4 regions of the Oceanimonas sp. GK1 genome follow, and region 1 is predicted to be linked to each of the others. Evidence: predicted binding sites of a transcription regulator. Region 1 holds the regulator's gene; each other region holds the start of a gene.
What was found. Region 1 encodes sigma-54, which starts transcription at its own class of promoters, with help from an activator protein. Its sites were predicted from a motif close to TGGCACNGTTTTNGCTT; they were not measured.

Region 1 (3,204 bases):
TGATAGTGGGCCTGGTGCAGCGGGACGCGGGCAGCATTACCATCGACGATCAGGACATCAGCCACGAGCCGATGCATGTGCGCGCCCGGGCCGGCATCGGCTACCTGCCTCAGGAAGCCTCCATTTTTCGCCGCCTGAGCGTGGCCGACAACCTGATGGCGGTCTTGCAGACCCGCAAGGATCTGAATGCCGACGGCCGTAACGAAAAAATGGAGCAGCTGCTGGAAGAGTTCAACATCACCCATATTCGCGACAGCTTAGGCATGAGCCTGTCCGGCGGCGAACGGCGACGGGTGGAGATCGCCCGGGCACTGGCGGCAGATCCGCGCTTTATACTGCTCGATGAACCCTTTGCCGGCGTGGATCCCATTTCTGTCATAGACATCAAGAAGATCATTCTGCACCTGAAGGAACGGGGTCTGGGCGTGCTGATCACCGATCACAACGTGCGCGAAACCCTGGACGTATGCGAAAAGGCCTATATTGTCAGTCATGGCCATCGGATTGCGGCCGGGACCCCGGCGGAGATACTGGCCAACGAACAGGTCAAAAAGGTCTATCTCGGCGAACAATTCAGCCTTTGACGGCACCGCGACGCGGTTGATTAGGAAGGACGTTGCAACGAATGAAGCCCACTCTTCAGTTACGCCTTGGCCAACAGCTGACCATGACCCCCCAGTTGCAGCAGGCCATTCGCCTGCTGCAACTGTCCAGCATGGAACTGCAGCAGGAAATCCAGATGGCCCTGGACAGCAACCCGCTGCTGGAGCAGGAGGAGCCGGACAGCATCAAGGTCGACGACAACCGCAACGAAGAGCAGATGGCTTCGGATACCGCCATGGAGCGCAACCAGCTGGGTGAAGATCTGCCCATGGACACCAGCTGGGAAGAGGTGTACACCGCCTCTCCCGTCAGCGGCGGCGCCGGCCTGCCGGAAGGGCTGGAAGACACCGTCTACCAGGGTGAAACCACCGAAAGCCTGCAGGACTACCTGATCTGGCAGATGAACCTGACCCCCTTCAGCGAGACCGATCAGGCCATTGCCCTGGCCATTATCGACGCCATCGACGATGCCGGTTACCTTACCGCCGATATCAACGACTTGCTGCAGGCGGTGTCGGCGGACGAGCTGGACATAGAGGCGGACGAAGTGGAAGCCGTGCTCAAGCGCATTCAGCACTTCGATCCCGTCGGCGTGGCCGCCCGCAGCGTGCAGGAATGCCTGTGCATTCAGCTGGACCAGTTTCCGCCCGACACCCCCTGGCTGGCCGAGGCCCGCAACCTGCTGCTGCAGCACATGGACCTGCTCGGCAACCGGGACTATCGCAGCCTGCAGCGCAAGACCAAACTCCGGGAAGAGGAGCTGCGCGCAGTGCTGGCCCTGATCCAGCAGCTCGAGCCCCGCCCCGGCAGCAGCATTCTTCAGGGCAACTCCGAATACGTTATTCCCGACGTGGTGGTCACCAAACGCAGCGGCGCCTGGGTGGCGGAGCTCAACCCCGAGGCCATGCCCAAGGTACGGCTCAACCAGACCTATGCGGCCCTGGCCAACAAGCCCAGAAACAGCGAAGACGGCCAGTTTATTCGCAACCATTTGCAGGATGCCAAATGGTTCCTCAAAAGCCTTGAAAGCCGAAATGAGACGCTGCTCAAGGTTGCCAATTGTATTGTTGAACAACAACAGGCATTCTTTGAGTATGGAGAAGAGGCCATGAAGCCCATGGTGCTGAACCATGTGGCGGAGGCGGTGGAAATGCATGAGTCCACCATTTCCCGGGTGACCACCCAGAAGTTCATGCACACCCCCAGAGGCGTGTTTGAACTCAAGTACTTCTTCTCCAGCCATGTGGGCACCGACGATGGCGGTGAGTGTTCTTCCACGGCAATTCGCGCCCTGATCAGAAAACTGGTCGGGGCCGAAAACCCGGCCAAGCCGCTGAGCGACAGCAAAATTGCCCAGCTGCTGGCCGACCAGGGGATCAAGGTGGCCAGGCGGACCATCGCCAAGTACAGGGAGTCACTGGCCATTCCCCCTTCCAATCAGCGCAAACGCCTGGTTTAAAGGCAACGACAGAAGGAAGACGTTATGCAAATTAATCTGACTGGACACCATGTCGAAATCACCGATGCACTGCGTGATTATGTAAACAGCAAGTTTTCCCGGCTGGAACGCCACTTCGATCACATCACCAATGCGCACGTCATCCTCAATGTGGAAAAAATGCAGCAGATTGCCGAGGCCAAGCTGCATGTCAGTGGCGGTGAGCTGTTCGCCAACGCCCAGCACGAAAACATGTATGCCGCCATCGATGGCCTCATCGACAAGCTGGATCGCCAGATCATCAAACACAAAGAGAAGCTCAAGCAAAAGTAACCATGGAAGTCGCCGACATACTAAGCAGGGACTGCACCCGCAGTGCAGTTCCCTGCACGAGCAAAAAACGTGCTCTGGAAATCATCAGCGAGCTGGCTGCCGACCACCTCAATATCGGCAGCCAGTCGCTTTTTGACTGTCTGCTGGCCCGGGAGAAAATGGGCAGTACCGGCATTGGCAACGGCATCGCCATTCCCCATGGCCGGATCGGTAATGACAACAAGGCGACGGCCGTACTGCTTACCTTTGCCGAGCCAGTGGAGTTCGATGCCATCGACAATCAGCCGGTCGGTCTGGTGTTTGCCCTGCTGGTGCCGGAGCAGGAATGCAAACAGCACCTTAAAACCCTGTCGCTGATCGCCGAGAAGCTGAGCAACAAGCAGGTCTGCCGGCAACTGCGTCAGGCCGGCAGTGACGAAGAACTTTATCAAATCATGATTTCAGCCTGAGGAGCCAAGATGCAGCTGGTGATTGTCAGTGGCCGTTCCGGGTCGGGCAAGACAGTGGCGTTGCGGGTGCTTGAGGATCTCGGCCACTACTGCGTCGACAACCTGCCGGTGGCACTGCTGCCGGAGCTGGTGCGTCTGCGCCAGGACAAGCCCGGGGCCGTGGCCGTGAGCATAGACGTACGCAACCTGCCCGACAGTCCCGAGCAGCTTGAGGCCTTTCTCGCCGAAGTGCGGGCCATGGACGACGTGCAGCTGTCCAGCTTCTTTATCGACGCCGACAACTCGGTGCTGATCCGTCGTTTTGGCGACACCCGTAGGCTGCATCCCCTGTCCCGCCACAGCCTGACCCTGGACGAGGCCATTCGCGAAGAAACCCACCTG
Region 2 (3,204 bases), 1.5 Mb from region 1:
GCTGTTTGCCGGCTCCGGGGTGGGCAAGAGTGTGCTGCTGGGCATGATGACCCGGGGCGCCAGGGCCGATGTGGTGGTGGTGGGGCTTATTGGCGAGCGGGGCCGGGAGGTCAAGGAGTTCATCGACGTGATCCTGGGGGACGAAGGCCGGGCCCGCGCCGTGGTGGTGGCGGCCCCGGCCGATGCCTCGCCGCTGATGCGGCTCAAGGGCTGTGAAACCGCCCTGACCCTGGCAGAGTATTATCGGGATCAGGGGCTGAACGTGTTGCTGCTGATGGACTCGCTCACCCGCTATGCCCAAGCCCAGCGGGAAATTGCCCTGGCGGTGGGGGAGCCGCCGGCGAGCAAGGGCTATCCGCCCTCGGTGTTCGCCAAATTGCCGGCGCTGGTGGAGCGGGCCGGCAACGGCGGCGAAGGCCAGGGCAGCATTACCGCCTTTTTTACCGTGCTCACCGAGGGCGACGACCTGCAGGATCCCATTGCCGATGCCGCCCGGGCCATTCTCGACGGCCATATCGTGCTGTCGCGTCAATTGGCCGACAGCGGACATTACCCGGCCATCGACATTGAAAAGTCCATCAGCCGGGTGATGACGGCGGTCACCACCCCGGAGCATCAGCAGCAGGCCAGGGTGCTCAAGCAGGCCTATGCCCTCTACCAGCAGAACCACGATCTGATCAACCTGGGGGCCTACAAAAGCGGCGCCGATCCCAGGCTCGACATGGCCATTACCATTCGTCCGCGCCTGGATCGTTTCCTGACCCAGACCATGACCGAGGTGTTTGACTTCGAGTCCTGCCTCAAGGAGCTGGCGGTAGTGGCCATGCCGCTGCTGAGGGCTGGCGGATGAGCCGGGCATTGACCCTGTTGCTGGAGCAGCTGGAGGGGGAAGAGCGCAAGGCGGCGGCGGAGCTCAATATCGCCCAGTTGCAGCTGCAGCAGATGGAGCAGCAGTTGCAGACCCTCAGCCAGTATCAGCGCCAGTATGTGCAGACCTTTCAGCAGCGCGGCCGAAGCGGGCTGGAAGCCCACCAGTTCGGCCATTTCCGTGGCTTTATCGACAAGCTGGAAGTGGCCCAGCAACAGCAACAGCAGGGCCTGCAGCAGGCCCGGGATCAATTGGCCCAAAGCCGCGATGCCTGGTTGGCGGTGCGCGCCCGCAAGCAGGCCATTGGCAAGTTAATGGAGCGCGAAAGCGAGCGCAAGCAACAGGAAGCCGCCCGTCAGGAGCAGAAGATGCTCGACAACCTCGCCATTTACCGCTTTCACCGCAAGCCGCTGTAGGTTTCCAATCCCTCCCTGACCCTCCCCTTGCAAAGGGGAGGGAATACATGACCGAGCCCTTGTGCACCTCCCCTTACCAAGGGTGAAGGGCGTGAAGGGGGGGGCAGGAAACCGCAAAGTTGGTACATAACTTGCTTTCATCACCTGCTCTGGCAGTTGACCAGCATTCGGGCCACGGTGGCCACAGCGACAATCAAGGGATCAGCATGACCACAGTCATTCCCGCCCTGTCCGGCGGCATGGGTTCAGCAAGGGCCGTTTCGCCGGTGGGCGACGCGGCAAAGTCCTCCGGCTTTGCCGAGCTGCTGGCGCAGGCCGCCACCGAGGCCGACACCGGCGCGGAAAAGTCCGCCGGCACCCTTGCCGCGGCAGCGCCCGCCGACGGCGGCAACGCCGAACCTGCCGGGGTTGAGCCTTCTGCCCAGGCTGACTCCGGTGCCGAGACGCCGTCAACGGCCCCCCTTTCAAAGACCGATGCCGACCAGCCGCAGAGTGAGCCTGACGCCGGGGAGCAGCTAGCTGACACCGGCGCCGCTTTGCCCGATGACGCCGTTGTGCCGGTGGTAGTGCCGGTAGTGGTGCCGGGCGGCAAGGCGCTGCCGGAGGCGGCAAATACTCTCAGTGAGCCGCCGGAAAACGAGCCCTCCCTGTCCCGGCAGGGTAACCCCGTGTCCGGTGTCCAGGAGGCTGCCGGGCAGCCGGCCAGCAAGCCACCGGCTGCCGCCACCGAGGGCGGCAATGCGTTGCAAAAGCCCTTAATGTCCGCGGCCCAGCCTGAGACGCCGCCGGCCGCCGATGGGAAAGCGTCGTCCGGTGAGGGGAAAACGGTGGTTGAGGGTGTGGCGCAGGAAAGCCCCGTGGCACACACGCCGAGCCGGGGCGTGGCCGCGCCGTCGTCTTCTGCCGACCAGACCGAGGCACCACCGGTGCCCGGCAAGCCCGATGCCGGCAAGCCTGAGTCAGACAAACTTGAATCAAACAACGCGGGCCGGGCCGCGGGAATATCCCTTTCCACCCTCACCATGTCGCCGGTCAGCGGAGCCGAACGCGCGCCGGTGACCCCCCAGGTTTCTGAAAAAGCGGCGGGGCTCCCAACCGGTGAGCAAACCCTGCCCGCCGCTGGCGGAGAGGAGGCTATCGAGGGCAAACCGGCCGGTGAACGCCCGGCGGACAGCATCAATCCCCGTCAGACCGGGGCATCCTTCCAAGGCGCGGTGGCCGAGTCTTCCTCCGTCCGCTCGGTGTCTTCCGCCCCGGTGCCTGATGACCCATCGGCCGCCGAGGGTGATGTGCAGGCCGCTCAGCCCAGACAGGATGCCGCTATCACTCGCCAGGACAGCCAGCGCCAGCCGGCCACCCCGGAGTGGCTGGCCCAGATTGAGCATGGCCGCCGCTGGCAACAGGCCCAGCAGTCCGGCATGGCCACCGAGCAGGCCTTGGTGAGCAACACCGATTCTCCCGATACCGACCTGCCGGTGATGGATAACGCCGCCGAGGCGAAAGACGAGTCGGCGGAGCCTGAAGATAATGCTTCCCGCACCGAGCAGCTGAGCGATGCCATGACCCAGACTCAGGGCAGTGTGACCCGTGACGCCAGCGGCCAGCCGCCGGTGACACCGGACGGGCAACAGCCGTTGGCGGCGGTGACCGCTGGTCGCGAAGCCGGTGCCACCGCGGCCGAGCGGGCGCCTCAGCCCCAGGGGGAGCGGCAGCTTAACCTGCACCAGGGGGCGCCGGAGCAGAATGCCCGCCAGCTCAGCCAGCAGGTGCAGGTGATGGTGAACCAGGACCTGCAGGAGGCGGATATTCGCCTCAATCCTTCCGAGCTGGGAGGCATGCGCATTCAGCTTAAATTTGAGCAGGGCGAGGTCAGCCTGCAGATTCAGGCCCAGCACACCCAGGCCCGGGACATGCTGGAGC
Region 3 (3,204 bases), 1.5 Mb from region 1:
GGCCATCAGGTCACGCAGGGCATCGACCCGGGGGCGGTACGTGGTGGTCAGTTCGGTCACCTCGGGATGGGCGCACAGGCTGGCATCGGTGGCCTGAATGGCGAGCAGCAGCTGTTGCTTTTGCTCGGTAAGGGGCGGCAGTTCCAGCGCCTTGCGCTTGACGATAAGCGCAAGCTCCTGCTCGGTCAGATCGAGCAGGCGCTGAAGTTGTTCCTGTTGTTGTTGCAGCAGCGTATCAAGACTCATTAATACAGGGACTCTATGTCTTGTTCCAGATTGAGGATGTTGCCCGCCAGCCGGTCGGCATTCACCTGATAGCTGCCTTCATTGACCGCCTTTTTAATGGCGTCCAGCCGGGCGCTGTTGTCGGTGTCGCCGCCGGCCTGCAGGCTTTGCTGCATACGGCTGAGCTGTTTGGCTTCCGGGGTCAGGGTCACTTCATCCCGGCCGGCACTGACCGAAGGCGAAGAGCCGGGCTGGGTCTGGGTTGCGTCGTTTTTCTGCGGGTACTTGTTGCCGCTGACCGACGGGCTGTTATGAATGCCGGGAGGAAGCTTGTCGATGGCCATAAGATTCAATCCTGATTTGCTGCTGTCATTCGGTTATCGACCGATCTACTGGCAACTTTAGCAGAATTTACAGGGCGACCTTCACCACCCCGGCTTCGCTGATCCGCCCTTGAATCTGGCGCCCGGAGCGGCTGTTGCGAATACGAATATGCTCGTTGAAGGTGCCGTCTTCCTCGGCGGTACCCTCGGTGCGAATCGACAGCCCGCCGGTTTCGGCCACTATGGTGACCTTGTCGCCCTTGCACACCACGCACAACTGGCTGGCAAGCACCGGGCGGCCCGGGCGCAGATCCCGCTTGCTGCGGGTCCCCAGCAGCGACTGAATATCGTCAAAGACGTCACCGCGCAGCAGCACCTCGTCCTGGTAGCTCAGCTGCAGTTGCTCCGGCTGCAACAGGGTATTGCGGGCGATGGGGGAGGCGGCGGTGACCACCGGCTTGAGAATGCGCACCCGTACCGGCACAAACAGGCTCCAGCCCGGCTCTTCATGGCATTGCAGATGCACATGGGTGTTGCGCCGGACCTCGCCGCTGCCGCGCAGCTCGGCGGTCAGCATGCCCGGGCACTCGGTCAGCTGCAGCCGGGTATCAATGCCGGCGGCCTCGATTTCCACTTTGTCCCGGGGGCCGGCGACCACGAAATCGCGCACATAGTCCTCGGCGTAGCGGCCAATCTGTTCGTGCACGTTCGCCTGGGCCAGCAGCGGCATGAACGCCAGCAGCGCCAGGCCCAACCGGGTTGCGGCCGGCGGGCGGCCGTGCCGCCGGGGAAAAAAACCATTAAGCATCTTCACTCCATCGCCGATAACGCCCTTGTCGCCGGTCCCGTTCTTTGCCGGGCTCAAGTAGCGCTGGCACATTGCCGGTGTTAAGCTAGGTGACAGCAGATGACAAATAATGCATAAAACATGCCATGCGCCTTAAGCTTGGCATCACGAATCGTTCTGGAGGCGGAATAATGGCGGGAGTACTTGACTCGGTAAACCAGAGAACCCAGCTGGTGGGCCAGAACCGGCTGGAATTATTGTTGTTCCGGCTCAATGGCCGCCAAAGATTTGGCATCAATGTCTTCAAGGTCAAGGAAGTGTTGCAGTGTCCCCGGCTCAGCAGCCTGCCCCAGCGTCATCCGGTGATTCGAGGGGTGGCCAATATTCGCGGCCAGACCATTTCCATTATCGATCTGAGCAAGGCCATGGGCGGCCGCCCCATTGAGCAGACCGATACCAGCTTTGCCATCATCTCCGAATACAACCGTTCGGTGCAGGGCTTTCTGGTGAACTCGGTAGAGCGCATTGTGAATGTCAACTGGGAGTCGATACTGCCGCCGCCCAAGGGGGCCGGTCGTTTCAACTACATGACCGCAGTGACCGAAATCGACGGTGAGCTGGTGGAAATTCTCGACGTGGAAAAGATCCTTGATGAAATTTCCCCGGCCAGCACCGAGGTGAACGCGTCCATCATTGAGCAGTCCCACCGACAGGCGGTACAGCACAAGCCGGTGCTGATCGCCGACGACTCGTCCGTGGCCCGCCGTCAGGTGCAAAAGGCGGTGGAATCCCTGGGGCTGGAATGCATCGTCACCGAAAACGGCAAACAGGCGCTGAACAAGCTGCTGGAGCTGGCCGGGCAGGGCCCCATTCACGAGCAACTGTCACTGGTGATCTCCGACGTGGAAATGCCGGAAATGGACGGTTACACCCTCACCGCCGAAATCCGCAATCATCCGGCACTTAAAGATTTGCACGTGATCCTGCATACCTCCCTCAGCGGCGTCTTCAACAAGGCCCTGGTCGAAAAGGTCGGGGCCGACAATTTTATTGCCAAGTTTCAGCCCGATGAGCTGGCCACGGCCGTTAATAACGCGCTCTGAACAAGGTGTAACGAACACGGATGAAAACTTTCACCGATGAGCAGTACTTGGCGTTTTGCCGGTTTCTGGAAAGCAACACCGGCATTGTGCTGGGCAACAGCAAGCAGTACCTGGTCAAGAGCCGGCTGGCACCGTTGCTGGCGCGTTTTGGCATTGCGTCCATGGGCGAGCTGCTGGAGCGCTCCATGCAGTTGCGGGAGCGGGAGCTCAAAACGGCGGTGATCGACGCCATGACCACCAACGAAACCCTCTGGTTTCGGGATGTCTATCCGTTTGTTCAGCTCAGCGAGCGGTTGTTTCCGGAGCTGGCCAAGCCCGGCAAATCGTTACGTATCTGGTCCGCGGCCTGCTCGTCGGGCCAGGAGCCCTACTCCATTGCCATGACCGCCCAGGAATATTCGGCCCGGCGGCCGGGGGCCTTGCCGGGGCTGCAAATTCTTGCCACCGATATTTCCGCCACCATGCTCGAGCACTGCAAAACCGGCATTTACGACAGCCTGTCGCTGGCCCGGGGGCTGTCGCCGGAGCGGCGCAGCCGTTTTTTTACTCCCCTGAGCGAGGGTCGCATGCAGTTGCAGGCGGGGATCAGAAACATGGTCAGCTTTCGCTCCTATAACCTGCTCGACAGCTATGCCTCACTGGGCAAGTTCGACATTATTTTCTGTCGTAACGTGTTGATTTATTTCTCTCCCGAGAACAAATCCAAAATTCTTAACCAGTTTGCCGGTGCCCTTAATCCCGGTGGCTACCTGCTGCTCGGCGCGTC
Region 4 (3,204 bases), 1.5 Mb from region 1:
ACGCAGGGTGTCGGTGTAGCCTTCCAGGGCGAACTTGCTGGCATTGTAGGCGCCGCGGTATTGCATGGCCACCAGCCCCAGCACCGAGCTGTTCTGAATAATGCGGCCTGCTCCGGCACCGAGCATGAGCGGCAGTACCAGCCGGGTGAGGTGATGGGTGCCGAACAGGTTGGTGTTGAACTGCTCGCGCAGGGCGGCGGTGGGCACGTCTTCCAGGGCGCCGGGCTGGCCGTAGGCGCCGTTGTTGAACAGACCATACAGCTGGCCGTCCGTCAGCGTCAGGGCCTGCTCCAGCCCCCGCTCGATGCTGGCCTCATCGGCCAGATCCAAGTGCACCGCCTTGAGCCCTTGCTGGCGCAGTTGCGCCACGTCCTGCTCATTGCGGGCCGAGGCGATGACGTTGAATCCCTGCTGGTGCAGGTAATGGGCGGCGGCGTGGCCAATGCCGGTAGCGCAACCGGTAATAAGCACGGATCTGGTCATGAATGGCTCCCGTTATCAAGATGGGGCCAATGTAACAGAAAAGGCGGGGAAACAGCGAAGGCCTGGCGTCCCCGGCAGGAATCGAACCTGCATCTAACCCTTAGGAGGGGCTTGTTTTATCCATTAAACTACGGGGACAAGGCGGGCACAATATTGCAAATTTCTTCCGGTGGCGCAACGTTGTGCCGAGCGTTTGGCGGTTATTCGAGCAGGGCTACAGCTGGGTGAGGCGGTCGCCGGGCATCACCGTCATGGCCCTGGCTTCGGCGTCGGCCGGGGCCAGCAGGCTGTAGTCGCCATGGCTTTGCTGCACCACAAAGGCGGCCTTTGACGAGGTCTCGCTGTAATAGCCCGGGGTAAGCTGGCGACGGTGAGTGAGGGTAAACCGGTCGCCCACCTGAATGCCTTCCCGCCGGCCCAGATCCATCAGTATGCCTTCTTCCGACTGCTGCACTATGTTGCCCACCGCCTTCAGGCAGGCCTGGGCCTTGATCACGTCCTGGCCGATGTTCGCCAGGACCTGCTCCACCGCCTGGCCGTAGCCGGACTGCCAGAAGCCCTGTTCATGCACATTGACCTTGTCGTGCCGGCGGTAGTCCCAGCTTGAGCGGGTCTGGTACTGGCGCTGCAGCAGCACATCGCCGGTGAGGCTGTCTTCCAGGGTGATGCGCATGCGAAAGGCCCGGGGAATCTCGGAAAAGGTCCACTTGGTCCAGTGGCCATCCTCAATGCTGATGTCTTCGATCACCCCGCTCAGCAGCAGCCGGGACCGCTGTTTGCCGGCGAGCAGGTCGCCGCCCCGGCGCAGCCCCGCTTCCCGGGGCAGGGCGGGGTCGGTGTCCAGACCGTGGGCAAGGGTAGACGTAATATTGACGCTGGGTTCCAGCCGGCTCGCCAGCCGCCGAGTGAGCGCCGTGCCCAGTTCATAGATCTGTCCGGTGGCGCCCTGCTGAGGGTGCTGCAGCGTGATGGGCGTCAGGCTCATGCCCGGGCGGTAGCGACCGGCGCACTGTTCCTGGCGGCGCTCGCCGGGCCAGATGTCGGCCCGCACCGTCAGCCACAGCCGGCCCTGCTCCCGGCGCTCGCTGAGGATCAGATAGTCCATCAGCTCGCCCTGGGCGGAAATATCCAGCTGCTGGCCGGCAAAGGCGCCGTTGGTGACCGACTGCACCGTGTTCAGGGAGGCGCCCGACTGCAGCAGAGCATCGCTCAGGGCCTGCTCCAGCGCCTGTTGGCGGGCGGTGTCGGCGCCGAGGCTCAGGGGGGCCGAGCCTTCGGCCTGATACCAGTCGGCCCGGGCCAGCAGCGGAAACAACAGCAACAGCACGGCAAGGGGGTTTTTGATCACGGACGCATCCTGTCAAACGGTGAGCCGCTTTTGAAAAAATCGCGGTTCCAGTGAGAATATGGCAAGGTTTATGCAAAATTCTTGCCGGGCGGTTTGCCGCCATCACCGGCTGTCTGAGTAAAGTTCATGCTCCGGCGGCCGATATATCATCAGTTTCTTTAACAACGGGAGCCTGTGAATGACCAGAGCCCTTATTCTGGCCGCCGTGCTGGGGTTGTCCGCCTGTACCGGGCAGCCCCGGTTTGACGGCCAAAACCACTATCTGCCTCACGATCATGCGGCTCATTATGTCAGTCACCAGGCCCTGGGAGAGCCACCGGCGCCCGCTCGTTCCCCTCGCCACAGCCAGGACGGGGTGCCCATGCGCATGAGTGCCGGCACCCGCAGCGCCTACCTGCCCGAGGCCGGCCCTTCACTGGTGGGCGGCCAGACCCAGCTGCAGCAGCACATGTCGGCGCTGGCCTACCGGCTGGTGTCGTCGGCCCATAACATGAACCGGCAGGCGGGCATTGCCGTCAGTGGCTTTGTCAGTCAGGAAGATTACACCCGCCAGGACGAATTCGGCCGCTTGTTATCGGAAACCATGATGTTTCAGCTTAATCAGTACGGCCTCAAGGTGGTGGACTTCAAGGCGCTGCCCTTTATTCGCATCACCCCCGAGGGAGATGTCAGCACCAGCCGGGATTACCGTCAGCTGAGCGGGCGCATCAATGCCCAGTATCTGCTGCACGGCACCATCAGCGACACCCTGGGGGGCAAACTGATTAATGCCCGGCTGATCTCCATGGCGGATCACGGCATGGTCAGCAGTGCCCAGCAGTTTGTGCCCGACTACCTGGTGGCGGCCATGCTGAACACGCGAGGTCCCGAGATCCCCGAGCACATCAGGAGACGTTATGACAAATAAGCTGTTGGCCCTGCTGGCGCTGGTCGGCCTTGCCGGTTGTGCCGGCCAGGGCTCGGCCGACGCCCCCGCCAGGGGCCATCTTTATGCGGTGGGTTATGCGCCCATCAGCCTGCAGCGGCCCGGGGACTATCAGCAGAAACTGCTGCACGCCATGCGCGCCTCGCGCCTGGATGCCTACCGGGAGCTGAGCGAACAGCTGAGCGGAGTGAGGGTATCGAGTTCCAGCCAGCTCGATAGTCATATTCTGCAGGACGGCACCGTCAGCAGCTCCAGCCGGGGCGTGGTGCGGGGCGCGCGGGTGGTCAACAGCTACCCCGACGGCGACATGTACGTCACCGAGCTGGAGCTGGATCTGGCGCTCTATCAGAGATTGCGGCGGGGCGAGCTGTAACGGGCGAAGGGGCGGCTTACACCTTGAAGCCGGCGCCCTTGTTGATGCCTTTGGTGTGGCCTTTCTGATCGTAAG

Region 2: a site for sigma-54 is predicted at 1,405-1,421, ahead of GU3_RS13735 (flagellar hook-length control protein FliK). Genes of this name have one in related genera too.
Region 3: a site for sigma-54 is predicted at 1,466-1,482, ahead of flgA (flagellar basal body P-ring formation chaperone FlgA). Genes of this name have one in related genera too.
Region 4: a site for sigma-54 is predicted at 1,902-1,918, ahead of GU3_RS14005 (flagellar assembly protein T N-terminal domain-containing protein). Genes of this name have one in related genera too.

What each region holds. Positions count from the first base shown of each region.
Region 1 is NC_016745.1:908,480-911,683, reverse strand. It holds gene lptB (LPS export ABC transporter ATP-binding protein) at 1-584, shown strand, start outside; gene GU3_RS04290 (RNA polymerase factor sigma-54) at 626-2,062, shown strand; gene hpf (ribosome hibernation promoting factor) at 2,087-2,374, shown strand; gene ptsN (PTS IIA-like nitrogen regulatory protein PtsN) at 2,377-2,823, shown strand; gene rapZ (RNase adapter RapZ) at 2,833-3,204, shown strand, end outside.
Region 2 is NC_016745.1:2,906,095-2,909,298, reverse strand. It holds gene fliI (flagellar protein export ATPase FliI) at 1-850, shown strand, start outside; gene fliJ (flagellar export protein FliJ) at 847-1,284, shown strand; gene GU3_RS13735 (flagellar hook-length control protein FliK) at 1,491-3,204, shown strand, end outside.
Region 3 is NC_016745.1:2,958,006-2,961,209, reverse strand. It holds gene flgN (flagellar export chaperone FlgN) at 1-246, opposite strand, end outside; gene flgM (flagellar biosynthesis anti-sigma factor FlgM) at 246-569, opposite strand; gene flgA (flagellar basal body P-ring formation chaperone FlgA) at 637-1,356, opposite strand; gene GU3_RS13975 (chemotaxis protein CheV) at 1,527-2,438, shown strand; gene GU3_RS13970 (protein-glutamate O-methyltransferase CheR) at 2,459-3,204, shown strand, end outside.
Region 4 is NC_016745.1:2,961,319-2,964,522, reverse strand. It holds gene GU3_RS14015 (SDR family oxidoreductase) at 1-483, opposite strand, end outside; tRNA gene GU3_RS14010 (tRNA-Arg) at 547-621, opposite strand; gene GU3_RS14005 (flagellar assembly protein T N-terminal domain-containing protein) at 698-1,831, opposite strand; gene GU3_RS14000 (FlgO family outer membrane protein) at 2,010-2,738, shown strand; gene GU3_RS13995 (LPP20 family lipoprotein) at 2,728-3,129, shown strand; gene flgN (flagellar export chaperone FlgN) at 3,146-3,204, opposite strand, start outside.